4 regions of the Arthrobacter rhombi genome follow, and region 3 is predicted to be linked to each of the others. Evidence: riboswitches for the same ligand, from Rfam matches in the RefSeq annotation. Region 3 holds a riboswitch; each other region holds the start of a gene.
The links. A riboswitch is a leader RNA that binds a small molecule or an ion and turns the genes downstream of it on or off. The one in region 3 is predicted to bind S-adenosylmethionine.
Positions count from the first base shown of each region.

Region 1: linked by a shared signal. The riboswitch ahead of ABD088_RS16325 (flavin reductase family protein) and the one ahead of ABD088_RS09765 (hypothetical protein) in region 3 are both predicted to bind S-adenosylmethionine.
Region 2: linked by a shared signal. The riboswitch ahead of ABD088_RS13570 (bifunctional o-acetylhomoserine/o-acetylserine sulfhydrylase) and the one ahead of ABD088_RS09765 (hypothetical protein) in region 3 are both predicted to bind S-adenosylmethionine.
Region 4: linked by a shared signal. The riboswitch ahead of ABD088_RS01875 (MFS transporter) and the one ahead of ABD088_RS09765 (hypothetical protein) in region 3 are both predicted to bind S-adenosylmethionine.

Region 1 covers NZ_BAAAIV010000025.1:127,199-135,049, reverse strand. The annotation lists gene ABD088_RS16345 (pirin family protein) at 1-48, shown strand, start outside; gene dnaB (replicative DNA helicase) at 128-1,504, opposite strand; gene ABD088_RS16335 (DUF1801 domain-containing protein) at 2,026-2,448, shown strand; gene ABD088_RS16330 (hypothetical protein) at 2,527-2,973, shown strand; gene ABD088_RS16325 (flavin reductase family protein) at 2,986-3,492, opposite strand; SAM riboswitch class IV at 3,545-3,659, opposite strand; gene rplI (50S ribosomal protein L9) at 3,861-4,316, opposite strand; gene rpsR (30S ribosomal protein S18) at 4,332-4,571, opposite strand; gene ABD088_RS16310 (single-stranded DNA-binding protein) at 4,640-5,227, opposite strand; gene rpsF (30S ribosomal protein S6) at 5,269-5,574, opposite strand; gene ABD088_RS16300 (acyltransferase family protein) at 5,782-7,851, opposite strand, start outside.
Region 2 covers NZ_BAAAIV010000015.1:78,974-86,824, forward strand. The annotation lists gene ABD088_RS13545 (helix-turn-helix domain-containing protein) at 1-257, opposite strand, end outside; gene ABD088_RS13550 (CPBP family intramembrane glutamic endopeptidase) at 410-1,156, shown strand; gene ABD088_RS13555 (TetR-like C-terminal domain-containing protein) at 1,218-1,808, shown strand; gene ABD088_RS13560 (SGNH/GDSL hydrolase family protein) at 1,805-2,986, shown strand; gene ABD088_RS13565 (VOC family protein) at 3,043-3,687, opposite strand; SAM riboswitch class IV at 3,848-3,964, shown strand; gene ABD088_RS13570 (bifunctional o-acetylhomoserine/o-acetylserine sulfhydrylase) at 4,029-5,381, shown strand; gene metX (homoserine O-acetyltransferase MetX) at 5,435-6,523, shown strand; gene ABD088_RS13580 (SGNH/GDSL hydrolase family protein) at 6,539-7,339, opposite strand; gene ABD088_RS13585 (alpha/beta hydrolase) at 7,484-7,851, shown strand, end outside.
Region 3 covers NZ_BAAAIV010000011.1:67,709-75,559, forward strand. The annotation lists gene ABD088_RS09745 (class I SAM-dependent methyltransferase) at 1-565, opposite strand, end outside; gene sucC (ADP-forming succinate--CoA ligase subunit beta) at 813-1,979, shown strand; gene sucD (succinate--CoA ligase subunit alpha) at 1,999-2,919, shown strand; gene ABD088_RS09760 (zinc-binding dehydrogenase) at 3,092-4,156, shown strand; gene ABD088_RS09765 (hypothetical protein) at 4,182-4,523, opposite strand; SAM riboswitch class IV at 4,537-4,677, opposite strand; gene ABD088_RS09770 (hypothetical protein) at 4,769-5,230, opposite strand; gene ABD088_RS09775 (alpha/beta hydrolase) at 5,338-7,749, opposite strand; gene ABD088_RS09780 (DUF6507 family protein) at 7,746-7,851, opposite strand, start outside.
Region 4 covers NZ_BAAAIV010000003.1:178,679-186,529, reverse strand. The annotation lists gene ABD088_RS01885 (acyl-CoA dehydrogenase family protein) at 1-950, shown strand, start outside; gene ABD088_RS01880 (LLM class flavin-dependent oxidoreductase) at 947-2,356, shown strand; SAM riboswitch class I at 2,381-2,471, shown strand; gene ABD088_RS01875 (MFS transporter) at 2,556-3,911, shown strand; gene ABD088_RS01870 (acyl-CoA dehydrogenase family protein) at 3,920-5,185, shown strand; gene ABD088_RS01865 (NtaA/DmoA family FMN-dependent monooxygenase) at 5,182-6,597, shown strand; gene ABD088_RS01860 (CoA-binding protein) at 7,030-7,449, shown strand; gene ABD088_RS01855 (DUF1206 domain-containing protein) at 7,456-7,851, opposite strand, start outside.

The sequences.
Region 1 (7,851 bases), on a different contig from region 3:
CTGCCAGCACCGTCACTGCCGAATGCGCGCATGCGCCCTCGCGGCTGAGTACGTCACCGCTGGGCGGGACGAGCCCCGTCGCTCCCGGGCCGCCCGGTGCGGCCGGCGGGTAGTTCCCGCCTGCGGGTCAGAATCCTCCGGCGCCCTCGGTGGCCATGTTGTTGAACCGCTGGTAGTGGCCTTGGAACGCCACGACGATCGTCTTGGTGGGACCATTACGGTTCTTGGCCACGATGATGTCGGCCTCACCGGCTCGCGCGGATTCCTTGTCGTAGATGTCCTCGCGGTGGAGCAGGATGACCAGGTCGGCGTCCTGCTCGATGGAGCCGGATTCACGCAGGTCCGACACCATGGGCTTCTTGTCGGTGCGTTGCTCGGAACCACGGTTGAGCTGCGACAGCGCGACCACGGGGACATCGAGTTCCTTGGCCAGCAGCTTCAGGGCACGTGAGAACTCGGAAACCTCTTGCTGTCGTGACTCCACCCGCTTGCCCGAGCTCATCAGCTGCAGATAGTCCAGCACGACCAGCTTGAGGTCATGGCGCTGCTTCAGCCTCCGGCACTTCGCCCTGATCTCCATCAGTGACATGTTGGGCGAGTCGTCAATGAACAACGGCGCCTCATTGAGTCGGCCCATGGTGGTGGCGATCTTGCCCCACTGTTCGTCCTTGATGGAGCCCTTGCGCAGGTCCTGCAGGCCGATGCTCGCCTCAGCGGAAAGCAGGCGCATGGCGATTTCGTTGCGGCCCATTTCCAAGGAGAAGACCACGGTGGTCATGTTGTTCTTGATCGAGGCGGACCGGGCGATATCCAAGGCGAAAACCGACTTGCCAACTGCAGGTCGGGCCGCGACGACGATCATCTGTCCGCCGTGCAGGCCCTGGGTGAGTTCGTCCAGTTCGTAGAGACCGGTGGGGACGCCGATCATTCCCTCGCCACGTTGTCCCGCCGACTCGATCTCATCGACGGTGCCCTCGATGATGTCCCGCAGGGGGACATAGTCCTCAGCGGTGCGGCGTTCGGCCACCGCATAGATCTGGGCCTGCGCGTCGTTGACGATGGCATCCACTTCGCCGTCCTGGCTGTAACCCATCTGGACGATCTTCGTGCCGGCCTCGACCAGTCGGCGCAAGACCGCACGCTCGCGGACGATTTCCGCGTAGAAACCGGCATTGGCGGCCGTCGGCACGGACTGGATGAGGGTGTGCAGGTAGGCCGGCCCGCCAACGCGGGAGATCTCGGTGCGCTTGGTGAGCAGGTCCGAGACCGTCACGGCATCGGCTGGCTCCCCCCGGCCATAGAGGTCGATGATCGCCTCGAAGATCGCCTCGTGGGCCGGGCGGTAGAAGTCGACGCCCCGAAGGACCTCGACACAGTCCGCGATGGCGTCTTTCGAGAGCATCATGCCGCCGAGCACACTCTGTTCCGCGACCAGGTCCTGGGGCGGCGTCCTGGCCATGTCCGATGAATTCGATGACCCTGAATCGGTGTGCGTGAGCGTCACGTGTGGTTCCTTCCCTCTCAGCGCGATGCCTGTGCTGCGTGCATCGCGACGTCCCTCCAGTATCGCAGTGGAAACGGCTCACGGACGGGGCGGTGAGGGGCGGGCGCCCACTGGGTGATCGGCCCGGATGGAGCCGGGGACCCTGTCACCTTATGCCCAATACCCACAGAACCAAAGAGAGTTATCCACAGGGCATGTGGAGAACCTGTGGGCGACGCGGCGTGTTGTGTGCACAGACTGGGGATGAACCTGTGGATTACTTTCAAAAATCTTGGTCAATCGCAGTCTGACTAGGCATTATGGTTGTCGATAGAAACTGGTGAAAAAACTTCTGCACCCAACATTCAGGCCCTGCTTTGAGGTTGCCAAGCAGCCGACAAGCGTGTAGGGCATCGTTATCCACAAGCTGCGGCTTCTTATCCACAGACACGCCGCTCCCTGTGGGTGACTTGACTTCCGGGGTCCACGGCAGGGAGTGTCCCCGCATTGCAGCCGTTTCATGGTGCTGCGATACTGTCGCCATGTCAGAGGCGAAGACCCGGCCAACGGACCTGGATCCACTCGAATTCATCGGTGCCATCGGGCACACCATACGGCGCACCGATGGGCTGCGGGTCCTGGAGATGATGCAGGAGGCCAGCGGCGAACCCCCGGTGATGTGGGGGCCGAGCATTGTCGGTTTTGGGAGCTACCACTACCGCTACCCGACCGGACGCGAAGGCGACGCAGCAGCCATCGGCTTTTCCCCCCGCAAGGCAGCGATCTCCCTCTACGGGCTGACCGCCGGCCCCGAGGCCGTAGATCTGCTGCCCCGGCTCGGCAACCACCGGGTGGGCGCCTCATGCCTGTACGTCACGCGGCTCGCCGACGTCGACGCGGACGTGCTCCGCCAGCTCATGGCATCGGGTTACCACCATGCGACCACCGAGCTCCACCAACCCTGAACCCGCACCCCGGCCCCAGCGGTGGCATGATGGAGACCAGTCCACCGTGCCGCGGTGGCAAGTACCCCAGGAGTGGACATGTTGGACGTCAACGGTGGGACACTACTCGTCCTCGTCATCACAGTGGTCGCGGTCCTCGCGGTGTTTGGCGCTCTCTCCTGGGTCTTCACGACACGTCCGGGCGGTCAGGTCAATGAAGCGGACCGCTATATCGCCCGCCTGAACGCCACCGCTGCCCGCCAACAGCAGCTGGATACACAGAAGGCAGAGAAGATCAGGGCCGCGACCACCGCGCGTGCCGCCAAGGCCGCAAGCACCTCCCCGGGTCGGACCGGGCAGAGCACGGGCGTCGGGCATCCTGAGCCGGCAGGCGCCACCGCTGCCCCGGGGAACCCGGATTATGAACGGGTCCTGCAGTTGGTGCGCAGTGGCAACCCCATCGCAGCCATCAAAAAGGTCAGGCAGGACACCGGAATCGGACTGGTCGAAGCCAAGCAGTACGTGGACTCACTGCGGGGCAAGTAGCTCCGGGACTCTTTAGGCGAAGGCTTCGGCCTTCAAGGTACGGAAGGCCGATCCGTGGAAGACCAACGGCGCGTGCACTCCGTCGTGGGTGGCGTGCCCATGGACGCGCAACAGAACCACCTGGTGGTCTCCGGCGGGGATCTCCTGTTCGACGCTGCAATCGAGCCACAGGGCAGCTTCGTGGAGGAACAGCGCACCGTCGTCTGTTGAATCGAGGCGCAGTCCGGCGAACCGGTCCCCGGTCTTCGAGGCAATCTGTCGGCAGACCCCGTCGTGGGCCTCGCCCAGCACCGAGACGCCGATCCGGCCCGCCGCCCGGACGAGGGGCCACGTGCGCGAGGTGTTCTGCACCGCGAACATCACCAGCGGCGGGTCCATGGAGACCCCCACGGTGAACGATGAGGCGACGATGCCCTGGGGCTCGCCGTCGATGATGGCGCAAAGCGCCGCAATACCCGAGGGGTGCTGGGCAAAGGCCTGGCGTAGGGCGTCGGGCTGAAGATCGGTGGACAGTGTCATCTGTGCTACCTCCGGCGTAGGGCACATCACCCGGGCCGGAGCCCCGTTGGATGTGCGGTACTTGCCGCCCGGGGACCCAGACGGCCGAATCATCACCTGGAGCACCCCACTACCGTGAGAGGGTTGCCGGCCAACGAGCCAGGGCTTATATGTTGACGCTCTTGATTCACTAACTACGCTATGCGCGCGGGTCCACGCCCGTCAAAGGTCGACGAAACATTTCGCAAGGTGTCGTCGATCCTGTCCGCACATGCCGCCCCGGTTCCCGTGTTAACGCACCGAGGGACCCCGCGCTTTTCAGCGCGGGGTCCCTCGGTGCACGATCTCCGGTTCGAGCCCTCTAGGCGGCCACCGGTGACACGTGGTGGCTACTTCTTCGCGGCAACGACCTGCAGGTCGATGGTCGCGGAGACGTCCTCGTGCAGACGGACAGTCGCCTGGTAGTTGCCCGTCGACTTGATGTGCTCGGGGATTTCCACCGTGCGCTTGTCGATCGAGCCAAGGCCTGCGGCCTCGACTGCGTTGGCGATGTCAACGGTCTTGACGGTGCCGAACAGGCGTCCGCCCTGGCCCGCCTTGACGGTGATCTTGACCGGCTGGGAACCCAGCTTGGTGGCCAGTGCCTGGGCATCCTCGTGGGATGCGACGGCGCGGGCGGTGCGGGCGGCCTTGATGGACTCGACCTGCTTTTCGCCACCCTTGGTCCAGGTCAGCGCGAAGCCGCGGGGCAGAAGGTAGTTACGTGCGTAACCGTCCTTCACCTCGACTACTTCGCCGGCGGTGCCGAGACCGGTAACTTCGTGGGTCAGAATGAGCTTTGCCATGTGATTATCCCTTCCTTAGCCGCGGCCAGCGCCGGAGTAAGGCAGCAGGGCAACTTCGCGCGCGTTCTTGATGGCCTGGGCGATCTTGCGCTGCTCCTGGACGGAGACGCCTGTCACGCGACGGGCACGGATCTTTCCGCGGTCGGAGATGAACTTGCGCAGCAATGCGACGTCCTTGTAGTCGATGACGGTGATGTCAGCGGCCTTCAAGGGGTTGGACTTTGGTTTGGGCTTACGGAGTTCAGCCTTAGCCATCGTGGAGCTCCTTTATCTAGTGGAGCCCGCAGAATTCTTCTGCGGGATGGTGAATAAGTGGTGGTGCTTTAGAAAGGCGGTTCGTCGGAGCCGCCGGAGTTGCCCCATCCCCCGCTATTGGAGGAGGAGGAAGAGGACCAGGGGTCCTCGGCCGGAGCATTCCAGGAGCCGCCGCTGTTTCCGCCGGAGTTGCCTCCGCCGAATCCACCGTTGCCACCCTGGTTGCCGCCGCCGCCGCCGAAGTTGCCTCCGGCATTGCCGCCGCCGAATCCACCGCCACCCGAGTTGTTGCGTTGGGTGCGGGTGACCTTGGCGGAGGCGTAACGCAGCGAGGGACCGATTTCGTCGGCCTCCAGCTCCATGACGGTGCGCTTCTCGCCTTCCTTGGTTTCGAAGGAACGCGACTTCAGCCGACCCTGGGCGATGACTCGCATGCCCTTGGTCAGCGTTTCGGCGACATTCTCGGCAGCCTCACGCCACACCGACGCACGGAGGAACAGCGTTTCGCCGTCCTTCCACTCGTTGGTCTGGCGGTCGAAGGTCCGAGGGGTCGAGGCGATGGTGAAGTTCGCCACCGCCGAGCCCGACGGGGTGAAACGCAGTTCCGGATCAGCGGTGAGATTTCCGATGACCGTGATGACGGTTTCGCCTGCCATGGTGCCTCCTAGAGTCGGTTTCTACGAATGATCGCGGCAGACTACTCTGCTGCGACCTTCTGGTCTTCCGGACGGGTGATCTTGGTGCGCAGGATCGTCTCATTGAGCGACAGCTGGCGGTCAAGTTCCGCGGAAGTGGCCGGGGTAGCGGTGAAGGTAACCACCGCGTAGATGGCTTCTGCCTTCTTCTTGATTTCGTAGGCCAACCGGCGGCGGCCCCAGATATCAACGTTGTCGACGGTGCCACCGTCGTTGCGGACGACATCAAGGAACTTGCCGAGAGTCGGTTCCACGGTACGTTCGTCGACCTCGGGGTCGATCAGTACCATCAGTTCGTATGCACGCATGTGAACCCACCTCCTTTGGGCTAAACGGTCACGGTCTTTCCGTAACAGGAGGGTCTGTGCGTTGGCTGCGGTCGCTTCAGGGATCAGAAACGACACAAACAGCCTGAGCCATCCTACCCGATGCCAGTTCACCAACCCTAACCGGCAACGTGCAGCCAGAGGAGGGGCAGCGGGCAGCTGTGGACTGGCTCCCCGGTGTCAGGCCGGTTAGTGGTCCAGTCCCGCCTGTTCGGCCAGGCCGTTCCCGCGCAGCGCCCGGGACATCCGTTCCTCGAAGGTGGGGGCGATGGTGGCCATGTAGGTGTCCGAGATGTGGTTCTGGTCGCGGTAGACCAGGACGTTGCCCACCACTGCGGGGCAGAGCTTCTTCGTGCAGAACTGGTCGGTGAAGTCCAGGAGGTCCAAGCGCGGATCCTTGGCCTGGGCTGCGGCGATCCAGTCGTCGTTGGACAGCGCTTCTTCCCTGTCCTTGCCGCACTGGCGTAGCTCATCTGCGTGTTTGGCCACGCAGTCGCGCGCCAGCGGATCCTGGCTCGGGTTCGGTGAATCCCGGACCAGGACGACCTGCTTGCCCGAGTCCTGCACCTTGCTCCAATAGTCCACGGCCCCTTGGGTCGCCGCTTCGGATCCGCCCTTGAAGGGGGCGCCGGTCCACGCGGCGATGAACACCGCGTCGATGTCCTTGCTGGTGACCAGGTCGTCGAGCCGGTCCTTGTTCGCGTCAACGCAATCGATGAAGCCCTTCTTCTGGGCCGTGCGGACCGCCCCGGTGAAGGGGCAGGAGTTCTTCAGGTGGGTGACGATCCTCCAGTTGTGCTTCTTGGCCATCGGCTCCAGTGCCTGCCACCACTGGGTCGCATGCGAGTCCCCGACCAGGGCGATGGTGAATTTCGCATCTTGTTTCGTCGCGCCGAATTCACAGGTGTGGGACAGGTGTGAGGCCCCACTGGACACGCAGCTGCCCAGATCGGCGTAATCCGTGTGGGCCGAGGAGGGTGTGGGAACGATCTGGTGGTTCGTCGTCGCAAACGCCGCCCCGGTGGCAATGGAAGCCGCACCGAAACCCTCGGGAGGAGAGTTCTTGAGTTGTTGGATCTGTCCGTTCTCCGCCGCGACCACCTGCTGCTGGCCCACGGTGGGAACCAGGGCGAGGACCGCCGCCAACACGACGGCGGCCGCACCGACTGCCAGTGCGCGGACATTGCTGGTCGCCAACGGCCGCCACGTCCTGGCCGGGGTTTCGATGAACCGGTAGCTCAGCCAGGCCGCGACCAGGCTGAGCCCCAGCAGCCCGAGGCTTTCCAGCGGGCGGGGCTCCTTGTCTCCGATCAGGATGAAGAACGTGAGGATCGGCCAGTGCCACAAATACAGCGAATAGGAGGCGTTGCCCACCCACTGGATCGCGGGGTGGTCGCTGAGCCAGTTCATGCTCAGCGGGCCGGACGTCCGCCCGGCCAGGATGACAGCGGCGGTGCCCAGGACAGGAAGTGCTGCGGAGTAGCCCGGGAAGGGGGTCCCGCCGTCGTACCTGATCACGGCGTAGCCGATGGCCGCCAACCCGGCCAGGACCAGCAGCGAGCGCATCCCGGGCGAGGCGAGGGCGCGGGGCACCCGTTGGGGCGCACCGTCCGCCCGCCCGGCCATGACGACGGCCAGCAGCCCGCCGATTCCCAGCTCCCACATGCGGGTGGGGGTCACGAAGTACGCTGCGGGGTCCCCGGCGGCGGTCAACCAGATGCTGTAGGCCAGGGAGGCGCCGGTGACGACCCCGAAGAACGTCAACAGGGTAGGGCGCAGGTTCCGGGTGCCCGACAACCTGCGGCCCCCGCGGATCGCGCCACGGCCCAGCAGCAGTGCCGCGACCACCAGCAGCGGCCACAGCAGGTAGAACTGTTCCTCGACGCCCAGGGACCAGAAGTGCTGCAGCGCGGTGGGCGGATTTTCCGCCGCGAGGTAGTCCACCGAGTCGGCCGCCAACACCCAGTTCTGCACCGAGAACACCGAGGCCAGCGCCTGTTGGCCGATGGTCCCCCACTGCGTGACCGGGGCGAAGGCCAACGTGGCGACGACGACGGCGGCGATGGCCACCAGTGCTGCCGGCAGGATGCGCCGCACCCGTCCGGCCCAGAATCCGGGCAGGCTGATGCGTCCTTCCCGTCGGGCTTCGCGCACCAGGTGGCCGGTGATCAGGAAACCCGAGATCACGAAGAACACGTCGACCCCCACGAAGCCGCCGGGGAGCACCCGTGGTTCCAGGTGGTACGCGACGACGACCAG
Region 2 (7,851 bases), on a different contig from region 3:
CGACCGCGTTCGGTGTTGTACGGGTCCAGGGCCTCAGATAACAGATCGTCGATGCCCAAGACGCGTGCAACGGCCAGCAAGGTCAAGAGGGAGGTACCACCCTGGCCGGCCTCCAGGCTGCGGATGGTGTTCACCGATACGCCAGTTCGTTCGGCGACTTCGGTGATCTTGAGGCCGTTGAGCTTCCGCCAATCGGCAAAGTGCTGGCCGACCTGCCGGGCGTTTCTTTGCGTCTTGGACGGGACATGGCCTTTCACGGCGTGTGTTCCTCACGTTGCAAAATGGATTATTGACTCTTATCGTAGCTTAAGTTCAATATACTGATACTTGTTTGGTCGCGTTGTGTGGACTCGGCCTCCACGCTTGCCGCGCACCGCCGTCGTACAGGGCCCTGCCATAGGATGCATCCATGCGCAGCAGCAAGGGCCTGTGGCCGGAAATCCTGATCGTCCTGGGGCTCTCCCTGGGGCAGTCCGCCATTTATGCGATCCTCTCGCTCTCGGACAAGCTGACCCGCGGGCCGCTGTCCGGGCAGACGACCACGATGAACAACGCGCTGAGCGACCGGCAGTTCTTCGACCTCGCGTACCAGCTGCTGGACATCGTGTTCTCGCTGGTCCCGGTGCTGCTGGTGTTCTACCTGTTCCGCCTGGCCGGGCGCAACGGATTCCGTGCCCTGGGGTTCGACCTGCGCCGTCCCGGGCGCGACGGATGGCAGGGGGCCGGATTGTTCCTGGCCATCGGCGTGGGCACGCTCGGCGTGTACTGGCTTGGCCGGACGCTGGGGGTGACCACCGCGATCGTGCCCGAGGCCATGGCGCCGTATTGGTGGACGATCCCGGTCCTGCTGCTCTCGGCCATCCGTCACGGCATCCTCGAGGAGACCATCGTCATCGGGTACCTCTTCGACCGGCTGCGGGCGCTGGGCTGGGGGACCTGGCCGATCATCCTGGCCAGTGCCGTGCTGCGCGGCAGCTACCACCTCTACCAGGGGTTCGGGCCCTTCGTGGGCAACGCGATCATGGGGGTCATCTTCGGGTGGGTCTACACCAGGACCGGGCGGGTGATGCCGCTGGTGATCGCCCACGCCCTGCTGGATACCGCGGGATTCGTCGGGTATTCGCTGATCGGCCCGGCGATCGGGTTGGGGACGTAGGGGCTGTTCCCGCAGTGCCTATAGGTTGTAGGTAAAAACCTATAGGGTGTAGGATCGGCGTATGGAACGTCCCCCGCTGACCCGACCGTCCCTCGTGGCCGCCGCCGCCGACCTGGCCGACCGTGAGGGCTTCGACGTCGTCACCATCTCGGCGGTGGCCCGGCAGGTCGGCGTCAAGCCCGCCAGCATCTACTCACACCTCAAGGACCTCGCCGCGCTGCTCGACGGCGTCCACGAACTGGCGCTGGGCGAATTGGCTGACCTCATCGCCGGTGGCATCGCGGGGCGGTCGGGGCCGGACGCGTTGGCGGCCCTCGGGCAGGCGCACCGCGACTACGCACGGGAACATCCGGGACGCTGGTCGGCCATGCAGCGGCCCGCCGGTCCCGAGGTGGCCGGATCGGCGGCGGCGCTGCGGATCGTCGAGTACGTCTGGGCCGTCCTGCGCGGCTATGACCTGCCCGCGAACGAGCTGGTGCACGCCACCCGATTCGTCGGCGCCACGCTCAACGGCTACCTGGCGTTGGAGAAGGCCGGCTCCTTCGAGCACCGCAGTGATCCCACCGATTCGTCCTGGCGGCGCACCCTGTCCGCCCTTGACCGCGCACTACAGACCTGGGCCACCGCCCTCGAAGGAGAAACGCCAGCATGATCACCACACCCCTGACGCAGGACATCATCCGCGGCGCCGCGGAACTGGAGGACGGATCCCACGGCGTACGACTCCACCGGCTGCCCGGCTGGGTCCGCCAGCAGTTCCCGGATCCCCAGCTGCTGGCCATGGAAGCCCAGCCCTCCGGAGTCAGGATCGCCGTGCGGACCACCGCGACACGGATCGAACTCGTATCGCATCCCTCGCCGGTCCTCTACCTCGGCACCCACCGGCCGCGGGGACGCATCGACGTCTGCGTGGATGGCGAGCTGCAGCTGGGCGATGAACTCACGGGAGGCGACGCCACCGAAATCGATCTCACGACCGGCTCCATGCGGCAGGTCCCCGGCCCCTCCCACACCACCGTCGTCGAGGGACTGGCCGCGACGTCCAAGGCCGTGGAGTTCTTCCTGCCGCACAACGAATCCCTGGAACTGGTCAGCCTGGCCTCCGATGCCCCGCTCGAGCCCTTGGAACAGACGAAGCCGCTGTGGGTCCACCACGGCAGCTCCATCAGTCAGGGGTCCAATGCCGCCTCCCCGAGCGCGATTTGGCCGGCGCTGGCCGCCCGGCGGGGGAACGTCGAGCTGCGCAACCTCGGGCTCGGGGGCAGCTGCTTCGTCGATCCCTTCATCGCGCGGGTCATCCGCGATGCGCCGGCGGACGTCATCAGCATCAAGCTGGGCATCAACATCGTGAACCTGGACGGGATGCGGGTGCGCGCCCTGGTCCCGGCGATCCACGGGTTCCTGGACACCATCCGCGACGGGCATCCCACGACGCCGATCGTGCTGGTATCCCCGATCTTCTGCGGGATCCATGAGGACACCCCGGGTCCCGGGGGATTCGACCCGGCCAGCATGGGCACGGAGCAGGTGAAGTTCATCGCCACCGGCACCACCGGGGACGAGGCGCTGGGGCGGTTGACGTTGCAGGTGATCCGCCGGGAAATGCGCTCGCTGATGGAGCGCCGCGCTGACGACGCCAACTTGCACTTCCTCGACGGGCTGGAACTCTACGGGGAAGCCGATGCCGCCGACGCCCCATTGCCCGACAACCTGCACCCCGATACGGCCACCCACCGGCTCATCGGTGAACGGTTCGCCGACCACGCCTTCGCGGCCACGGGCCCGTTCGGCGCCGTGGTCCGCCCGCACCAGGCGGAACCCGGGGAATGACAACGACGGCGGCCCGCGGGCCGCCGTCGTTCATGAAATGCAGTTCCGGAAACGGATCAGAGGGTGATGGTTCCCTGCGGGGTCTCGAAGGTCACGGACATGATGCCCGGGGTGCCGTTGGGCGCCTCCCATTCGACGTCGACATCCTCCAGCGGCGACGCGGCCGGGGTGCCCAGCCACTCGCGCACCCGCTCGACCGAACCGGCGATGGTGATGCCGGAGATGCGGCTGGTGGGCTCCAGCGCCTTGGACGGGTGCAGGTGCTCGGTGCCGTCGTCCCACCGCAGCATGTAGGGCACCTGCGGGTCGGCGATCAGGCCCTTGATGCCGATCTGCTGCCAGGTCAGTTCCTGGCCGTCGGGGAACTTGCGGTTACCCGGAACGGAGGAGCGGCCCAGGCGTTCCTCGAACGGTGCCAGGTCGTCGACGCAGACACACCAGCCCATCCAGCCGCCGCCCATCTCGGAGCGGGCGCGCACCGCCTGCCCGAACGGGGCCTTGTCCGAGGCCGGGTGGTCCAGGACCTCCACGACCTCCAGGTACTGCGTGTTCTGCAACGGGAAAATGACGTTCCTGGTCCCGAATCGGGGATGGATGCCGCCCTTGACCGACTCGATCCCCAGGGTCTTGGCTACACGGGAGGCCGTGGCGGCCAGCCCGTCTGGTCCGCATGCGTATGAAACGTGATCCAACCTCATCATGCGTTCATGATGGCACTTTGTGAGGTGTGTCTCGACTTAGGGTCACCTAAGTCATTCGGCCTGCGTCCACCGTCCCGCGCTGCCGGCGATTGTTGCGCACGCCGTCATATTGGGTGCCCATGGGTTGCGGGACCGCGGGGGATCTAGAACACTGGATGCAGGTCATGAGTGCCAGCGCAAAACCCCGGTTTGCTGGCCGGCAACCCTCCACTCGCGGTGGGGTGCCCCGGGTGAAGACCAGGTCCGCCTCCAGCTGGAGAACGGGCAAGCGCGGGTCACCTCCCGGCACCCCACGGGGTGGCGCGGAACAGGGACCCCTGAGCAGTAGAAGGGGACAACACATGTCCGCATCATGGTCTTTTGAAACCCGCCAGGTCCACGCAGGCCAGACCCCCGATCCGGCCACCGGGGCCCGGGCACTGCCGATCTACCAGACGACGTCGTTCGTCTTCCCGAGTGCCGAGAGTGCGGCCGCACGGTTCGCCCTGCAGGAACTGGAGCCGATCTACACGCGCATCGGCAACCCCACGCAGGAAGCGGTGGAGAACCGCATCGCCGACCTCGAGGGCGGCGTCGGCGCACTGCTGCTGGCCTCCGGGCAGGCGGCCACCACCTTCTCGATCCTCAACGTCGCCGGAACGGGTGACCACATCGTGGCCAGCCCGAGCCTCTACGGCGGAACGCAGAACCTGCTCAAGCACACGCTGCGCCGGCTGGGCATCGAGGTCACATTCGTGGCCGACCCGGACAACATCGACGAGTGGCGTGCCGCCGTGCAACCGAACACGAAGGCCTTCTTCGGCGAGGTGGTCTCCAACCCGCGCCAGGACGTGCTGGACATCGAGGGTGTCAGCGAGGTGGCCCACGCCGCCGGCGTTCCGCTGATCGTGGACAACACCCTGGCCACCCCGTACCTGATCCGCCCGTTCGAATGGGGCGCCGACATCGTGGTGCACTCGGCCACCAAGTACCTCGGTGGCCACGGCACCGCCGTCGCCGGGGTCATCGTGGACTCGGGCACGTTCGACTTCGCGCAGGATCCCGACAAGTTCCCCGGCTTCAACACCCCCGACGAGTCCTACAACGGACTGGTCTTCGCCCGCGACCTCGGCGTCAACGGAGCACTGGGCGCCAACCTGGCGTACATCCTCAAGGCGCGCGTGCAGTTGCTGCGCGACCTGGGCTCCGCCGTCGCCCCCTTCAACGCATTCCTCATCGCGCAGGGCCTGGAAACCCTGAGCCTGCGGATGGAACGCCACGTGGAAAACGCGCAGAAGGTCGCCGAATGGCTCGAGGCCCACGCCCAGGTCGAATCCGTGGCCTTCGCCGGGCTGGCCTCCAGCCGCTGGCATGACCGCGGCCGCACGTACGGGCCCCGCGGCACTGGTGCGGTCCTGGCCTTCGAGATCGCCGGTGGCGAGGCCGCCGGGCGTGCCTTCGTCGACGGTTTAGAACTGCACTCCAACGTCGCGAACATCGGCGATGTCCGCTCGCTGGTCATCCACCCGGCCTCCACCACCCACTCCCAACTCAGCGAGGCCGAGCAGGTCGCCGCAGGGGTGAGCCCGGGACTGGTCCGCCTCTCCGTGGGCATCGAGCACATAGACGACATCATCGCTGACCTGGAGCTCGGGTTCGACGCCGCCACCGCCACCGCAGTGCCCGCCGGCGGGGAATCCCAGGCCGCCCGGTGACCCAGGGCGTCGACAACGTGAGGGGACAGCTGCGCACCGGCAGTACGCCGGTCATCCGCGACGGCATCCTGAAGTGCGTCCCGATCGGTGGCTACCGGTTCGAGACGGGCGGCTGGCTGCCCGAAGTGATGATCGGCTACGAGACCTGGGGGACGCTGAACGCCGACGCCTCCAACGCGGTCCTGCTGCTGCACGCGCTGACCGGGGACACCCATGTCTCCCGCGGCCACGGCCGGGAGGACGGGTGGTGGGACGGGTTCGTCGGGCCCGGCAAGACCATCGACACCGACCGGTTCTTCGTGGTCGCGCCGAACATGGTCGGCGGCTGCTACGGGTCAACCGGCCCGGCCAGCCCCGACCCGGACGGGCAGCCGTGGGGATCGCGCTTCCCGTTCACAACCGTGAGGGATTCGGTGCGCACCGAGGCACGACTGGCCGACTACCTCGGCATCCAGCGCTGGCACTCTGTGGTGGGCGGTTCCCTCGGCGGAGCGCGCGCGCTGGAATGGGCCATCGAGTACCCCGACCGGGTGGCCCGCTGCGCGGTCATCGCCGCCACCGCCGTCGCCTCCGCGGAACAGGTGGCGTTCGGCCAGATCCAGACCCAGTCCATCCGCCTGGATCCCGCGTTCCGGGGTGGCGACTACTACACCGACGGGACCGGGCCCGTCGACGGGCTGGGCATCGCCCGCCGGCTGGCCCACATCACCTACCGGTCCGAGCCCGAGCTGGAGATCCGCTTCGGGCATGAGGGCCAGGGCGAAGAGGACCCGTTCGGCAGCTCCGACTCGGCGCGCGGGCGCTACCAGGTCGAAAGCTACCTGGACCACCAGGCCGGAAAACTGGTCGGGCGCTTCGACGCCAACTCCTACATCGTGCTCACCGAGGCGCTGGTGGGGCACGACGTCGGACGCGGACGCGGCGGGCTCGAGGCAGCCCTCGCCCGCGCCGGGTCCGTGGAATTCTTCATCGCCGCCGTCGACAGCGACCGGCTCTACGTCCCCGGGCAGTCAGAACGTCTGGCGGCCGCACTGGCCGGGAAGCCGCCAGTGCACTACATCAACTCCCCGATCGGACACGACGGGTTCCTCACCGACGTCGAGCAGCTGAACCAGGTGCTCCGGGCGGGGCTCTTCGCCTGAGCCGGGGAGGGCCGACTACTCCGAGGCGTCCTGCGGGTCGCCGGCGCCGATGCTGTGGCTCCCCGACATCGGGGTGAACGGCGTGGCCTCGGGACGCTTCGGCGTGATGCCGTCACCGCTGGACTGGTGACGCAGACGGCGCAGGACCCAGGGGGCCAGGTGGGTCCGGGCCCAGACCAGGTCCTCCCGGCGGGCAGTGCGCCACGGCTTCGTGGTGGCCGGGAGCGCCTCCAGGGGTTTGAGCCCATGCTCCACGTTGAGGGTGTCCAGGACCATCATCGCGATCGTGTGGTGGCCCAACGGGGAGAAGTGCAGCCGGTCCGGTGCCCACATGCGCGGCTGGTGCAACTCACGCAGTGCCCACATGTCGGCGACGATGGCGTCGTGGCGTGCAGCTACGATGCGCAGGTTCTCGTTGTAGATGGCCACCCGGCCACGCATGGATCCCAGTACCGGGGTTTCGCCGATGTCCGGGCCGTTGAACAGGAGCACCGTGGCTCCGGTGGCGGCCAGACGCCCGACGAAGTCGTCCATGACCACGGCCAACGCGTCGGGGTCACCGCCCGGTCGCAACACGTCGTTGCCGCCGGCGCAGACGGTGATCAGGTCAGGCTTCAGGGCGATGGCCGGGTCCAGTTGCTCGGCCTGGATCTGGCGGACCAGCCGTCCGCGGATCGCCAGGTTGGCGTAGGCGAAGTCGTCGACGCCGTGGCTGAGTTGCTCGGCAACACGGTCTGCCCAGCCGCGGTTGCCTCCGGGGCTCCGGGGGTCCGGGTCGCCGATGCCTTCGGTGAAGGAATCGCCGAGTGACACCATGCGGCGCCACGGATGGCGTTCGGCGGTGCCGGTGGGGGAGTCCTGCTGGTCGATTGCTGCTGGTTCTTCGCTACTCACGGGTACATTGTTTCACTGGGCAACGAAGTTCACCACCCGTGGGGGTCTCCGTGATTCAATGGCCGCATGACTGACACCTTGCCCCAGCCCGTTGTTGTCTGGTCACGCCCGGAAGCCGAGCGTGCCGGTACCCCGCTGCTCGTGCTCTTCCACGGCTACCTCTCCCACGAAAAGGACCTGATCGGCCTGGCCCCGATGCTGCCCGGGGAATTCACGTTGGCCTCGGTCAGGGCCCCCTTTGCCATGGGGCCGGGGTACACCTGGTTCCCACTGATGCACGAACCCGATTACTCCACCGAGCGCGTGGTGGAAGCGGTCTCCAACGTGTGGGCCTGGATCGATTCCGTGAAGGACCAGCACTCCTCCGTCACCGTCCTGGGGTTCTCGATGGGCATGGCGGTGGCCACCTCGGTCCTGCGTCATCGCCCCGAGGA
Region 3 (7,851 bases):
CCGAGAACCCCTGCCCCGCCAGCAGCCGGCTGATGTCCTCGACGTCGTGCAGGTGGGCCACCAGTTCCACGTCGTGCCCGTAGGCCGACTGGATGGTCCGTGCTCCGCGTCCGGCATGGAACCCGAGCAGTACCCGGCCTCCGGGGCTCACGACGCGGTGGAATTCCGCGATCACCCCCGGCAGGTCTTCCGCCGCGGTATGGATGATTGAGTACCAGGCCAGCGCCGCGTCGAAGGATCCGTCGGGGAACGGCAGCGCCGCCAGGTCCGCCACCGTGAATCGAGTCGTTGGAAGGTTGGTGCGGGCCACGGCGATCATCCCGGGGGAGAGGTCCACGCCCTCCACCGCCCGCTGTCCGGGCGATTCAAGGTGCCCGATCATCCGGCCGGTACCGCAACCGGCGTCGAGGATCCGTGCGCCCACCGGCGTCGCGCGGGCCAGGTCCCGGATCAACTCCCGGTCCGCGGGTGCCTCCGCCGAGGCATCGGGCAGCAGCCGGGCATAGTCGGCAGCCACGACGTCATAGGTCCTACGGGTACTCTCCACGGCGGCGGACTCCAGCATGGAAGCCAAGCTACCCCAGCGGCACCGCGACGGCCGCGAACGGCCGCGACGGGCCGCCTGCGGGCACGAAAACCCCGGGATGACGGTCCAGGATGTCTACTTGTCGTAGAACTGTGCTCTTTGTCACGAAAGCGATACCCTAGGCAGGGCATCCGCCACCCAGGGACTAAAGTTCCATTTGGAGCCACCGGGCCTTCACGTGCCGTGCTCCGAGTCAGAAACGACTTCGACGTAGAAGGACACACCCGTGGACCTGTATGAATACCAGGCGCGCGATTTGTTCGAGCAGCACGGTGTCCCCGTGCTTGCCGGCATCGTTGCGTACACCCCTGAAGAAGCCAAGGCTGCCGCCGAGAAGATCGGCGGAGTTGTCGTGGTCAAAGCCCAGGTCAAGGTCGGAGGCCGCGGTAAGGCCGGCGGCGTCAAGGTCGCCAAGACCGCCGACGAGGCGTTCGAATACGCTTCCAACATCCTCGGGATGGACATCAAGGGCCACACCGTCAACAAGGTGATGATTGCCCAGGGCGCCGACATCGCCGAGGAGTTCTACTTCTCCGTGTTGCTGGACCGCTCCAACCGCAACTACCTGGCCATGTGCTCCGTTGAGGGCGGCATGGAAATCGAGGAACTCGCTGTCGAGCGCCCCGAGGCCCTGGCCAAGGTCGCCGTCGATCCCGCAGTGGGCATCGACCAGGCCAAGGCCGACGAGATCGTCGCCGAGGCAGGCTTCGCCGCCGAGCTGCGCGCCGACGTGGCAGCAGCGATCATCAAGCTCTGGGACGTCTTCGTGAAGGAAGACGCCACCCTGGTCGAGGTCAACCCGCTGGTGCGCACCGGCGCCGGTGAGATCGTGGCCCTGGACGGCAAGGTCTCGCTCGACGAGAACGCCTCCGAGGTCCGCCACCCCGAGCACGAGGCGCTCGAGGACAAGGGCGCAGCCGATCCGCTCGAGGCCAAGGCCAAGGAAGCCGGACTGAACTACGTCAAGCTCGACGGCGAGGTCGGCATCATCGGCAACGGCGCAGGACTGGTCATGTCCACGCTGGACGTCGTCGCCTACGCCGGCGAGAACCACGGCAACGTCAAGCCCGCCAACTTCCTGGACATCGGAGGTGGCGCCTCGGCCGAGGTCATGGCCGCTGGCCTGGATGTCATCCTCAACGATGAGCAGGTCAAGTCGGTGTTCGTGAACGTCTTCGGCGGCATCACCGCGTGCGACGCCGTCGCCAACGGCATCGTGAAGGCCCTGGAAATGCTCGGCGAGAAGGCCACCAAGCCGCTCGTCGTCCGCCTCGACGGCAACAACGTCGAAGAAGGACGCAAGATCCTGGCCGACGCCAACCACCCGCTTGTGACGCTGTCCACCACCATGGATGAAGGCGCCGACAAGGCCGCCGAACTGGCGAACGCCTAAGGACCAGGGGAAAGAAAACATGTCTATCTTCATCAACAAGGACTCCAAGGTCATCGTCCAGGGCATCACCGGCGGCGAGGGCTCCAAGCACACCGCCCGCATGCTCGCAGCCGGCACCCAGGTTGTCGGTGGCGTCAACGCCCGCAAGGCCGGCACCACCGTCACCCACGGTGACGTGACCCTGCCCGTCTTCGGAGCGGTCTCCGAGGCCATCTCCGAAACCGGTGCTGACGTCTCCATCGTCTTCGTGCCGCCGAAGTTCACCAAGGACGCCGTCGTGGAGGCCATCGAGGCCGGCATCGGCCTCGTCGTGGTCATCACGGAAGGCGTGCCCGTGCAGGACGCCGCCGAGTTCTGGGCACTCGCCCAGTCCAAGGTCGACGCCAACGGCAACCAGGTCACCCGCATCATCGGCCCGAACTGCCCCGGCATCATCACCCCCGGTGAGTCGCTGGTCGGCATCACCCCGGCCAACATCACCGGCAAGGGCGGTGTCGGCCTGGTCTCCAAGTCCGGCACGCTGACCTACCAGATGATGTTCGAGCTGCGCGACCTGGGCTTCTCCACGGCCATCGGCATCGGCGGCGACCCGGTCATCGGCACCACCCACATCGACGCCCTGGCTGCGTTCGAGGCGGACCCGGACACCAAGGCGATCGTCATGATCGGCGAAATCGGCGGCGACGCCGAGGAACGTGCTGCCGAGTACATCAAGGCCCACGTCACCAAGCCGGTCGTCGGCTACGTCGCGGGCTTCACCGCACCCGAGGGCAAGACGATGGGCCACGCAGGCGCCATTGTCTCCGGCTCCTCCGGCACGGCACAGGCCAAGAAGGAAGCCCTCGAGGCCGCCGGCGTCAAGGTCGGCAAGACCCCGTCGGAGACCGCGCACCTGCTGCGCGAGGTCTACCCGGACCACGCAGAGGCCTCCAGCCTCTAAACCGCTTCGCCGGCCACCTGCCGGCATGGCGAACGACGACGGCGCCCCTCTTCTCCGAGAAGAGGGGCGCCGTCGTCGTGGGTGGGGTGCACGAACTGCCGGATATCGTTCTACGCTGGAGGTGTAGTCCGGTATCCCGGACCCGCCCAGCCCAGTTCCCAGGAGCAGCCCCATGCGCGCCACGATGATCCACGCACCCTATGACATCCGCGTCGAGGACCGCCCCGCGCCGGCAATCCAGCACCCCGGCGACGCCGTCGTCACGGTGGCCGCGGCCTGCGTGTGCGGTTCGGATCTCTGGCCCTACCGGGGAGTGCGTGAGACCAGCGAACCCCACCCCATTGGCCACGAGTTCGTCGGCACGGTGAGCGCAGTCGGCAGAGAGGTCACCACGCTGTCCGTGGGGGACTTCGTCATCGCCCCCTGGGCCAACAGCTGTGGCACGTGCCCGGACTGCCGCAACGGTGTCCAGGTAGCCTGCCGGCACCGGGCCGTCTGGGGCGGACAGGACGAAAACGGACTCGACGTCGAAGGCGGCCAGGGTGAAGCGGTCCGCGTTCCCAACGCCGACGGCACCCTCGTCGTCGTACCCGGACTGGCCGACCCGGACGAAAAGCTGCTGAAGAGCCTGCTCTCCCTCTCCGATGTCATGGGGACCGGGCACCACGCTGCCTTGGGCGCCCAGGTCGGGCCCGGACGCAGCGTCGTGGTGGTGGGGGACGGGGCCGTGGGCCTGAGCGGGGTGCTGGCCGCCCAGCGGTTGGGCGCCTCCCGGATCATCGCCATGTCCCGGCATGAGGACCGGGCAGCGATCGCCCGGGCCTTCGGCGCCACGGACATCGTGGCCGAACGCGGCCAGAAGGCGGCCGCGCGGGTCTCCGAACTGCTCGGCGGCGTGCTGGCCGACTCAGTTCTCGAATGCGTGGGAACCGCCGAATCGATGGACCAGGCCCTGCAGTGCACCCGTGCCGGCGGCGCACTCGGGTTCGTTGGCGTCCCGGCCGGGGGAGCCGAACTGCCGATCGGGATGTTGTTCTCGAAGAACATCACGGTCGCTGGTGGGGCTGCCTCGACTCGCGAATACATCCCGGAACTGCTCGCCGATGTGCTGGCCGGAACCATCGACCCCGGGCTGGTGTTCGACGCGGTCATGCCGCTGGAAGACGCAGCGGAAGCCTACCGGGCCATGGATGAGCGCCGGGCCACCAAGGTGATGCTGCTGCCGCGGGGCGAATAAGGCTGGTGTCCTTCCCCGCGGCCGGTTACAGGGTGGACGCGCCAGCGGGCCGGACGGGAAAGAACGACCGCCCCACACGGTCATACCCGCCGGGGACCAGGAGCATGCCCAGCGCTGCGTTGAACTGCACGGCGGAACGACCGGCTCCGGGCCAGGACCGGGCCGGGTGGCCGGCCACCGACACATCCAATGCCCCGCTGAGGGTCTCGAAGTCCTCGGGAATGAGGATATGCCCCTGGTCCGCCGTATCCACGCGGATGGTCCCGTGGCCCAGGACGACGGAGGCGTCCACCCAGTCCCCGCTGAAGCGGGGGAACCCGTGAGGTGGGTGTGGTGTAGCGGAGGGGTGCTGTAGCAGTGCCTGCATGGCCGTGCCTTTCGGATCGTCCTTGCCCCTGGCGACTACCGGGGGCCGCTTCGTCATCCGAACCACCCGCCGAACAATCCATGGGCGACGCGTGTATCGCCCGCAGTGGGGTTGGTGCATGGCCAGTCGGAGCTTGGCGCCATGTCTCGTGAAGCTGGTTTCAGCCTAGCCGGGTCCGCCGACAGTTTGAAGGCGGGATCCGGCGTCGTTCATGTGACGCCATGCGGCGCAACATGTGGGACGGCTCAGTCGACGTCCGTGAGCATGGTGGGGTGCGAAGAACACTCGCTGCCGAATCTGATGTTGGTGCGCAGGTCGTTGGTGCGGTAGGAAACGAAGGCGCCGTTGGGGCTTTCGGCGTTGATGGCGGAGGCTTCCCGCTGGGTGTCTCCGGGAATGTATCCGGTGACGGTCATTCCACGGTCTTCCAGAACCGATTTCATGCGCTGGATGGCCGCCGGTCCGTCGGAGCTGGGCCCGGAGGTGACCATGAGCAGCAGCTGACGGGCGTCCTGTGGCCCGCTGGCGCAGGCCTTGGGGGCAAAGGAGCCCCGGTCCTCCGGTGAGTAGGCGCTTCCGTCGAGGTATTTCCACTTGCCGCCGGCTGCCGTGATGACGTCAGTGATCGACGCGTAGAAATCCTCGCGAATGGAATGGGCATCGCGCTGGTGCTCGGCGGCAGAGGCCGCAGGTGGGTGGGTGTCCATCGGTTCTCCCGGGGATGAGGTGCAAGCGGTCAACAACAGAAAGCTGGAGAGGCAGAGTGCCGTGCCGACACCGGACGGTTTGCGGAAAGGGATCACGGTTGTCGAGCCTATCGTGTGGGTTCGTCGCGGTGCGTGTCCGAATATTCGCGGATCTCGTCCTCGGCGCGATGTTGGCTCCAGTCGACGCCTTTGCCCACCGCCTGCTGTGAGCCATCAATCGCCCTGTTGCCGAGGCTCTGGACCCCGTCGACGGTGGCGTTACGTGACCCCGTCACGAGGTCGGACAGGAGACGCCCACCGTTTTGAACCTGATCGACACTGTCGTTGAAGGCCTGGTGCCCGTAGTCGTAGGCGCCACCGAGGATATTGCTGGCACCTTGCTGCACGGATTTCGCGGCATCCGAGTTGCCCCAGCCAAACGGCAGGTGCTCTCGCACGGTGTTTGCCGTTCCGCTGGCGACGGATTTGCCGGTATTTCCTGCGCTATCGAGGAAGGACTGGCCGTGGTCGATACCTGAGTTGGCTGTTTCCACGGCGGCGTCTTGGAGTAGGTCGACGGCGGGTTGGCCAGCATCTATGGTGGTATTCACCGCCTGCTGGGAGGTGTCCACGATGACGGTCGGGGTATTGACCAAGGCGTTGAAGTCCCGTTTGGATTCTTCGATCTTGGTATCGGTGATGGCCTGGTCCTTGATGTCCAGATGAGCCGTCTGTCCGCTGGCAACCCGACCGAAGTGATTCAGGCTGGTGGTGTCCCGGTCGAGATAGCCATGACCGGTTTCCGTCTCGACGACGCCCGTGGCCTCGCCCTTGGCATAGTCGAAGAGATACTTGGCCAGCGCCGGCTTGGAGAGCGGTGGTGCCAGGACCGGCTGGTCGTAGTTTCCGTGTCCGCCATGGCCCGTGGTCGCCTTGAGTGGGTTCCCGTTCTCATCGACGCTGGACTCCGCATCGAGTACCTGGGCCCCGAAGGCATCATCGGTGGGGGAAATACGGGTGACATCGCCGAATTGTGAGGAGACGATTCCGCCGGGAGCTACGAGGTCGCCGGCGGCTTGCGTGGCGTAGACGGCGGGCCGGCCATTGTCCGCACTCTTGACATGCAGGTCATCGGCGGTATCAGCCACGTTCGGGTCCAAGCCGGCGGAGCCGTAGAAGTAGACCGAATCGACGTCGAATTCCGTTTGTGTCAGAGCGTAGGCCGACATGGTGGTCCCGTAGGAGTGGGCACCCACATTGACCCGGGGGACGGTCCCGCCGTCCTGGGCCATGGTCAGATGGAGCCCATCGAGCTGGGTGGCGAGTTCGTTGCCGCCCACACGGGCCTTGTCCGTGTAGTTCACCTCGGTCGACTCCGGGAAACCACCAGGGGAGTCGTAGCCGATCCAGGAAACCACGACGTGGCGGCCATCGGAGTAGAGCGACTGTTCGTCCCAGAGCGCCTGGGCGTTGTCGACTTCCCCGGTCATGCCCTGTGTTTTGCTGGTGATGCCCGAGGCGTTGAACGTCACTGAGGAGGAAAAATCGATATCGCCGATGGCGACCCCCGCCAGAGGCTTGTCGGTCGAGGGGTCGAAGCTGATCAGGTGACGTCCAGCATCCGTGGTCAATGGCGATTTCAGGGACTCGAGAATCGAGTTGTAGGCCTTGGTCTGCTCCGCGGTGGCGGGGAATTTTCCCGCCACCATCATGTGCAGGACCCGCTCATTGGAGTCCGCCCGCTGGGTGTAGCTGACGCCCTCTGTGTTGCCGGCAATGATCGGCAGTGAGGTGATGATCGCCGCTTGCTGCGCCGAAGAGAGGCCGGTCCAGAAGTCGACTTGTTCGCGGGCTGGCATCGACGTGCGGGGCCCATACGCCATGGCCTCCGGGTATTCCTTGGCGAAATTGGTGATCTCGTCGGGGGACATCTTGGCCAGGTAGGCGTAGTAGGCGCGGACTTGTTCGGGGGTGGAGTCCTGGCGGCTGGCATCGTGCTGCAACCGCTCTGCATCGTTGCTGACCAGATCCAGGATTCCGGGGGCATAGTGGGAGGTGACATCGGTGGTGACCCGGTTGATCTTCTGCAACGCGGAGACACAGGTCTGCTGGGCAGTGGTGTATTCGGTGGCGAGGCCGCTGGCCCGGCGGACCAGTGGATCGCGGATCAACATGCCGAGCGACGGGTCCTCGATGAACGTGAACTGGGCTTTGGCATCAGCAATGTCGCCGACTAGCGTGGTGTGTTTCGTCTGGATGTCGCCGACCGCCGTCGCGAAGTCCTGCAACGCGTTCTTGATCGACGTGCCGCTGTCCACGATGTCCTCGGCTGCGGTTTTGGGGGTGTTCATCGCGGTGAGGACCTGCTGTTGGGCGGGGGCCTGGTAGATGCCCGCGAGCCCGTTCCAGGTGGTGAGCATATCGGTGAAGTGCTGGGAGAACGCCTTCGCCTGGGTTTCGACGGCGGCGGCGCGGGTGGTCAAGGTGTCCTCATCCGGGACGTTCGCCGTGGCGCTGACGTCAATGGGTTCCCACTTCACGACTCCACCGTCCGTTTCCCGGTACCGAAGTTGAACATCGTGGACGGGACACCGCCGGGTACCGGTGGACCGGACACCGGGACGGAGGCGCTCATGGACTGG
Region 4 (7,851 bases), on a different contig from region 3:
CGCACATCGGCTTCGTTGAATCCGTGCTGCTGCTCGAGGACGAGTCGGTGAAGGCCCGCTGGTTTGCGCGCTTCGTCACGGGCCAGATCGTCGGCAACGCCTACACCGAACGCGGCGGCAACGACCTGGGCCAGCTCAACACCGTCGTCGAGTCGACCGGCACCGGATGGCTGCTCACGGGGGAGAAGTACTACTGCACCGGAACGATCTTCGCCGACTGGGTCGCGGTCACCGCGACCGCTCCCGGAGTGCCCGGCCGGCACATCGCCGTGGTGTCCACCCGGCATTCGGCAGTGCGGATCTACGACGACTGGGACGGCTTCGGCCAGCAGCTCACCGGCACCGGCTCGACGACCTTTGAGCGGGTCCCCGTCGACACCCTGCTGGATCCGGCGGTCCTGGAGATCCACCCGGAGTCGGCCATCTTCCAGCTGGTCCTGCTCGCCGTCCAGGCCGGAATCGCCCGCGCCGTGCTCGCCGATGCGCGGGCCCACACCCAACTGCGCACCCGGGCGTTCAGCACCGGGACCGGGGTGGCCTCGCGGCGTGAACCCCAGGTGCTGCAGGTCATCGGGGAGATCTCCGCGACGACGTTCGCCGTGGATGCGATCGTGCTGGCCGCCACCGCCGAGCTCGAGGAGGCCATCGGCCAACCCGGTCTGAGCGCCGCCGAGCAGTATGCGGTCTGCGAGCTCGCGGCCAACCGCGCCCAGTCCGCCGTGCAGCCGCTGGTCCTGCAGGCTGCCACCTCGCTCTTCGACGGGCTCGGTGCCTCCTCGACCTCCACCCGCTGCAACCTCGACCGCCACTGGCGCAACGCGCGCACCGTGGCCACCCACAACCCCGCCATGTACAAGTCCCGCATCGTCGGCGACTACGAGGTCAACGCCACGGCCCCGCGCAAGCTCAGCGCCGTCGGCGACCTCAGGACCCCCGAAGGAGAACAATGAGCACCACACCGGCACGCCGCCACGTCCGCCTCAACGCATTCGACATGAACTGCGTGGTCCACCAGTCGCCCGGCCTCTGGCGCCACCCGCAGGACCAGGCCTGGCGCTACAAGGAGCTCGGCTACTGGACCGAACTGGCCAAGACACTGGAGAAGGGCCTGTTCGACGGCATCTTCATCGCCGACGTGCTGGGCACCTACGACGTCTACGGCTCCACCAACACCACGCCGCTCTCCGCCGGCGCGCAGGTCCCGGTCAACGACCCGTTCCTGCTGGTCTCCGCCATGGCAGCGGTCACCGAGAACCTGGGCTTCGGCGTCACCGCCGGAACCGCGTACGAGCACCCGTACCCGTTCGCCCGCCGCCTGGCGACCCTGGACCACCTGACCAACGGCCGCATCGGCTGGAACGTCGTCACCGGCTACCTGCCCTCCGCCGCCCGCAACATGGGCCAGGAAGACCAGATGGAACATGACGAGCGCTACGACCACGCCGACGAGTACCTCGAAGTCGTCTACAAGCTGCTCGAGGGCTCCTGGGAAGATGACGCCGTCATCCGCGACCGTGAGTCCGGCGTCTACACTGACCCGTCCAAGGTCCACGAGATCGGCCACGAGGGCAAGTACTTCAAGGTCCCGGGCATCGCCATCACCGAACCCTCGGTGCAGCGCACGCCGGTCATCTACCAGGCAGGTGCCTCCAAGCGCGGCCTGGAGTTCGCCGGTGAGAACGCCGAATCGGTCTTCGTGAACAGCCCCACCAAGGAGCTGCTGGTCGAATCGGTGCAGAAGATCCGCGCCAATGCCGTGGCCGCCGGACGCGATGCCCATGACGTGAAGATCTACACCATGCAGACCATCATCACCGGTGCCACCACCGAGGAGGCCCAGGCCAAGTACGCGGACTACGCCTCCTACACCGACCTGGACGGCGCCCTGGCCCTGCTCTCCGGCTGGACCGGCATCGACATGTCCCAGTACGACCTCGATGACGTCATCGGCGAGGATGTGCAATCCAACGCCATCCAGTCCTCGGTCGAGACCTTCAAGAAGGCCTCCGGCGACGACGGCAAGCCGTGGACCATCCGCCAGCTCGCCGAATGGATCGGCGTCGGCGGGTTCGGTCCGGTGACCGTGGGCAGCGGCGCGGAAGTCGCGGCCAAGCTCGTCGAATGGGTCGAGGACACCGACGTCGACGGGTTCAACCTGGCCTACGCCATCACCCCGGGCACGTTCGAGGACGTCGTGGAACATGTCATCCCCGAGCTGCAGAAACTTGGCGCCTACCCCACCGAATACACGCCCGGCACCCTGCGCCAGAAGCTCTTCGGCGCCGGCGACCGGGTGAAGGACACCCACCGCGCGGCCGGCTACCGCCTGGCCACCGCGGACCTGGCCACCAGCTAGGAAACCGCACCACCACCACCACCACCACCATCCAGAGCGGCTGAGAGACCTGGCTCGTTGACGCCGCAGCAACCACCCCCTTGAGGGCCGGTGCTCCCGCCAGGACCGATGGAGAGGCCTTCCCTCGTCCCGGCCGCCCTGACCCGGCGGCCGGGACGACGGCGGGCTCTTCCCCGGCATGACCCGAGGAGGACCAGACATGACCACGAGCACCACCACCGACACACCACCGCCACCGCGGATGCGATCCCGCGTCGCCATCGCCAGCCTGGTCGGCACCACCATCGAGGGTTACGACTTCGTCCTCTACGGGCTGGCCGCGGCCACCGTGTTCGGCCCGCTGTTCTTCGCCCCCGCCGACCCGTTGGTCGGCACCATGGCCGCGTTCGCCACCTACGCCGTCGGCTTCATTGCCCGCCCCATCGGAGGCGTGCTCGGCGGCCACTTCGGGGACCGGATCGGCCGCAAATCGGTCCTGGTCGCCTCCCTGCTGCTCACCGGCCTGGCCACCACCGCCATCGGCCTGTTGCCCACCCACGACACCGCCGGCTGGATCGCCCCGGCCCTGTTGCTGGCCCTGCGCGTGCTGCAGGGCGTCGGCTATGGCGCCGAATGGGCGGGAGCCGCCCTGATGACCGTCGAACACGCGGCACCGGGCAAGCGCGGATTCACCAGCAGCGCCACCCAGATCGGCCCGAGCGCCGGCATGCTGCTGGCCACCGGCGTCCTGCTCGCCCTCGAATCGGCCATGCCCGAGGACGCCTACCTGGCCTGGGGCTGGCGGTTGCCGTTCCTGGCCAGCATCCTGCTGGTGGTCGTCGGGTTGATCGTGCGCCTGAAGATCGAGGACAGCGCCTCGTTCAAGCGCGTCGTGGACACCGACGCCGTCGCCCGCCGCCCCGTGCTGGAATCGCTGCGCACCCACCCCCGCCAGGTCGCCCTGACCACCGGGCTGCGACTGGCCCAGAACGCGTTCTACTACGTCTACACCGTCTTCATCCTCACCTACCTGACCCAGGGTGGCACCAGCCGCGAAACCGGGTTGCAGGCCATCCTCATCGCCTCGGCGCTCGGCCTGGTCTCCGTCCCCTTCTGGGGCTGGGTCTCCGACCGGATCGGCCGCCGCCGCACGTACCTCTTCGGCGGGATCTTCAGCATCCTGGTGGCCCTGGTTGCCTTCCCGCTGCTGGACACCGGCAACTTCGTGCTCATCGTGTTCACCGTCGTGCTGGGCATGAACATCGGACACGACGCCATGTACGGGCCGCAGGCCGCGTTCTTCGCCGAACTGTTCGACACCCGGGTGCGCTTCAGTGGAGTCTCGCTGGGCTACCAGATCGGTTCGGTCCTCGGCGGAGGCCTGGCCCCGCTGGTCGCCACCGCCCTGCTCGCCGCCGGCGGTGGCAGCCCCTTCTGGGTCATCGCCTACTTCGTCGGCGTCGGGGCCATCACCCTGGTCACCACGCTGCTCGCCCCGGAAACCGGGGCGCGTGACCTGGATGCACGGCACGACGCCGATGCCTCCTCCCAGCCCGAGCCCGCCACCATCAGTTAGGACCCCTCATGAGTGAAACCACCACGGCGACCACCAGCGCCGCCATCACCGTCCCGGATGGATCCGAGGCACGCTACGCCGCCCTCGCGGCGCGCTTCCGCCCCGTCTTCGCCCGCATCGCCGAGGGGGCCGTCACCCGCGAACAGGACCACGTGCTGCCCTTCGAGCAGATCGGCTGGCTCAAGGAAGCCGGCTTCACCGCGTTGCGCGTTCCGGCCGAACACGGCGGTGACCCCGTCACCCACGAACACCTCTTCCGTCTGCTCATCGAGCTGGCCGAAGCCGACTCGAACGTCTCGCACCTGCTGCGTTCGCATTTCTCCTTCGTCGAGACCATCGCCTTGCAGCCGCGCACCTTCCGCGACCTCTGGTTCCCCCGCGTCCTCGCCGGGGAGATCTTCGGCAACGCGGCCACCGAACGCGGCGGCAACGCGCTGGGGACCACCGCGACACGGCTTTCACAGCACGACGACGGATGGGTCCTCAACGGCGCCAAGTACTACACGACGGGCAGCATCTTCGCCGACTGGATCGTCGTGATGGCCAGCACCGAGGGAATCGACGGCCGGCAATACGCCGTCGTGCGGGCCGACGCCGCGGGCGTGGTCATCCACGACGACTGGGACGGCTTCGGCCAACCCCTGACCGGCACCGGAACCGCCCTCTTCGAGAACGTGTCCGTCGAGGAATCCAACATCATCCACCGCAAGGTCACCAGCACCCTGGAACCAGCCTTCTTCCAACTCGTCCTGCTCGCCGTGCTAGCCGGCATCGGGCGGGCAGCCCTCCGGGACGCCTCGGCCCTGGTGGCCACCCGGACCCGGACCTTCAACACCGGATCCGGCGGGCTGTTCCGCGACGATGCGCAGATCCAGGAGCATGTCGGCACCCTGGCCGCCCGGGTCTACGCCGCCGAGGCCATCGTTGCAGCGGCGGCCCGCGATCTGGATGCCGCCGTCGACCCCGACCTCGGGCTCGATGCCGAAGCAGCCTTCCTGCGCGCCGAACTCGGCGTGGAAAAGGCCCACGTGGCCATTCCGCCCCTCGTCCTGGAGGCCACCACGGCCCTCTTCGATGTCACCGGCGCCTCGGCCACCAGCCGCGGCAAGTCGCTGGACCGGCACTGGCGCAATGCCCGCACGGTCGCCACCCACAACCCCGCGGTCTTCAAGGCCCGCGCGGTCGGGGACTTCCACGTCAACGGCACCATCCCCACCGGGCTGAACAGCATCGGCGAAGCCACCACCACCGACCAGGGGAGCACCTCCGCATGAGCACCACCGAACGCCCCCGCCTGCTGCTGAGCGCCTTTTTGATGAACACCCCCAGCCATATCCTGGGCGGTCAATGGCGCCACCCCGAGGCGCAACAGCACCGCTTCAACGATGTGCGGATGTGGGTGGACCTGGCCCGCCAACTCGAAGACGCCAAATTCGATGCCATGTTCTTCGCCGACGTCGTGGGACTGTATGGAAACCACGAGGGCGGCTGGGCGTCCCTGGTCGACAAGGGCCTGCAGATCCCCTCCAACGATCCGCTGGTCCTGGCGTCCGCGCTGGCTGCCACCACGTCGGAGATCGGGCTGGCCCTGACCAGTTCCGTCGTGCAATCGGAGCCGTTCCAGATGGCCCGCCAATTCTCGACCCTGGACCACCTCTCCGGCGGCCGCGTCGCCTGGAACATCGTGACCAGCGTGCTGGAGAACGCGCATCGGAACTTCGGGGCGAAGGGGCTCGCCGCGCATGAGGACCGCTACGACTGGGCCGACGAATACGTCGCGGCCGTCTACAAGCTCTGGGAGGGGTCCTGGGAGGACGGTGCCCTGCTGGCCGACAAGCAGGCGGGCCGCTTTGCCGACCCGGCGCTGATCAACAAGATCCACCACGAGGGCAAGCGGTATTCCATCGAGGGCCCGCACCTGACCTCACCCAGCCCGCAACGCACCCCGTTCCTCTTCCAGGCCGGCAGCTCACCGCGCGGTAAGGCGTTCGCCGCAGCCCACGCCGAGGCCACGTTCCTCTTCGCCCCGCATACCGATTACGTGCGCCGGCAGACGGCAGCGATCCGTGGTCTCGAAGCACAGGCCGGACGGGCGCCGGGGGATGTGAAGATCTTCGCCGGATTGTCGTTCGTCGTGGGCAGCACCGAGGAAGAGGTCCGTCGCAAGGAGGCCGAGTACGACGAGTACCTGGACCTGGATGCGATCATCGCCCACATCGGGGGCGGCATCGGCGTGGACCTGGGTGGGCTGGACCACGACACCTTGTTGGGCGACGTCGAAACGGAGGGCGCCCGCGGAGTCCTCGAAGCGGCCATCGCCTCCGTCCCCGGGGGGAAGCCAACCATCGGCGACCTGGCCCGCTACCGGGCGAAGGCCCAGCAGATCTCCGGCACCCCCGAACAGATCGCCGACGAGCTGGAGCGCTGGCAGGACGCCGGCATCAACGGGGTGAACATCATCAACCAGATCCTTCCCGGTTCCTACACCGACTTCATCGAAGGAGCCCTGCCGGAGTTGCGGGCCCGGGGGCTGGCCCAGAGCGAGTACGCGCCGGGCACATTGCGCGAAAAGGTCTTCGGCCGTGCGGCCACCCTCGAGGGGACCCACCCGGCGGCCGGGTACCGCGGGGCGTTCACCCAACACGCCGCCACGGCCACGCAGGCGGCGCCGGCCCCGGTGGGCTGACGCGCCGGGCTGACCTGCCGGGCCGCGGCTTGTAGTGTGGTGGCCATGACGGAACCAGCTGCGCAGAACAACCCGTCCGAGGCCGCACTGGCCGGTGTCCCGGATGCCCAGATCCCCGACGTCGACATCCCGGAACCGGACATCGCCGACGTCGAGATCCCGGCAGTACCGGGGGAAGACCCCGGGGTGGGGGACAGCGGCCTGCCCGCCGGCCTATTCGGTGAATCCACCCGTCCGGGGGATATCCCCGAACCGGTGGTCCCCGAGGTCGAGGGCCCGCCCCTGGGAACCACCGACCCCCAGCTGCGCACCGGCGACCCGGCGAAGGGGACCACCGAACCGGTCCTGAACGTCGGGGACCCCGTCCTGGCGGAGCCGGTCTTGAACGAACCCGTCCTCGGCGGGGCCGGAGCCGACGGCCCGGCGTTGAGCCTGCACCACATCAACGACCGGGACACGATCCGCCGTCTGCTCACCACCCCGGCCCGCTGGGCCATCGTCGGGTTGTCCAACAACCCGATGCGTGCCGCCGTCGGCGTCGCGCGCATCATCCGCGACGAGCTCGGCATGGACATCGTCCCGGTCTCGCTCAAGGGCGACACCGTGCACGGCGAACGCGGCTACACCCGGCTGGACCAGATCCCGGGAACCATCGACGTCGTGGACTGCTTCGTGAACTCCACCAAGGTCGGGGCCATCGTGGACCAGGCCATCGACATCGGCGCGAAGGCCGTCTGGCTGCAGGTCGGCGTGATCGACGAGGAGGCCGCGGCCCGGGCCAAGGCCGCCGGACTCGACGTGGTGATGGATGCCTGCCCGGCGATCGAACGCCGCAACGTCATCCTCGAGTAGCCGGACCTATTCCATCTGGTCGTAGCGGGCACGCAGGAACAGGAAGATCCCGTACGCCATGAGCCCCACGGCCATGGCGGTCAACGCCGCAGGGCCCGCCGGCTGGTCACGGACCGCCTGCAGCGCCCCGTCGACGCCGGTGGCATCCTGCGGATCATGCTGGAGCGTGGCGACGATGAACAACAGGCCCACGGCGGCCAGGACCAGGCCCTTGGCCACGTATCCCACGGTGCCGAAGCCGTTGACGAGCCACCGCATGGTCTGGTTCTCCTGCGGGCGCAGGATCTTCTGGAAGCTGCGGGAGACCCCGCGGTAGACGAAGTATCCGCCGATGCCGATGACCACCAGCCCGGCAACCACCAGTGCCACGCTGCCCGGTCCGGAGGACATCAACGTGCTCGA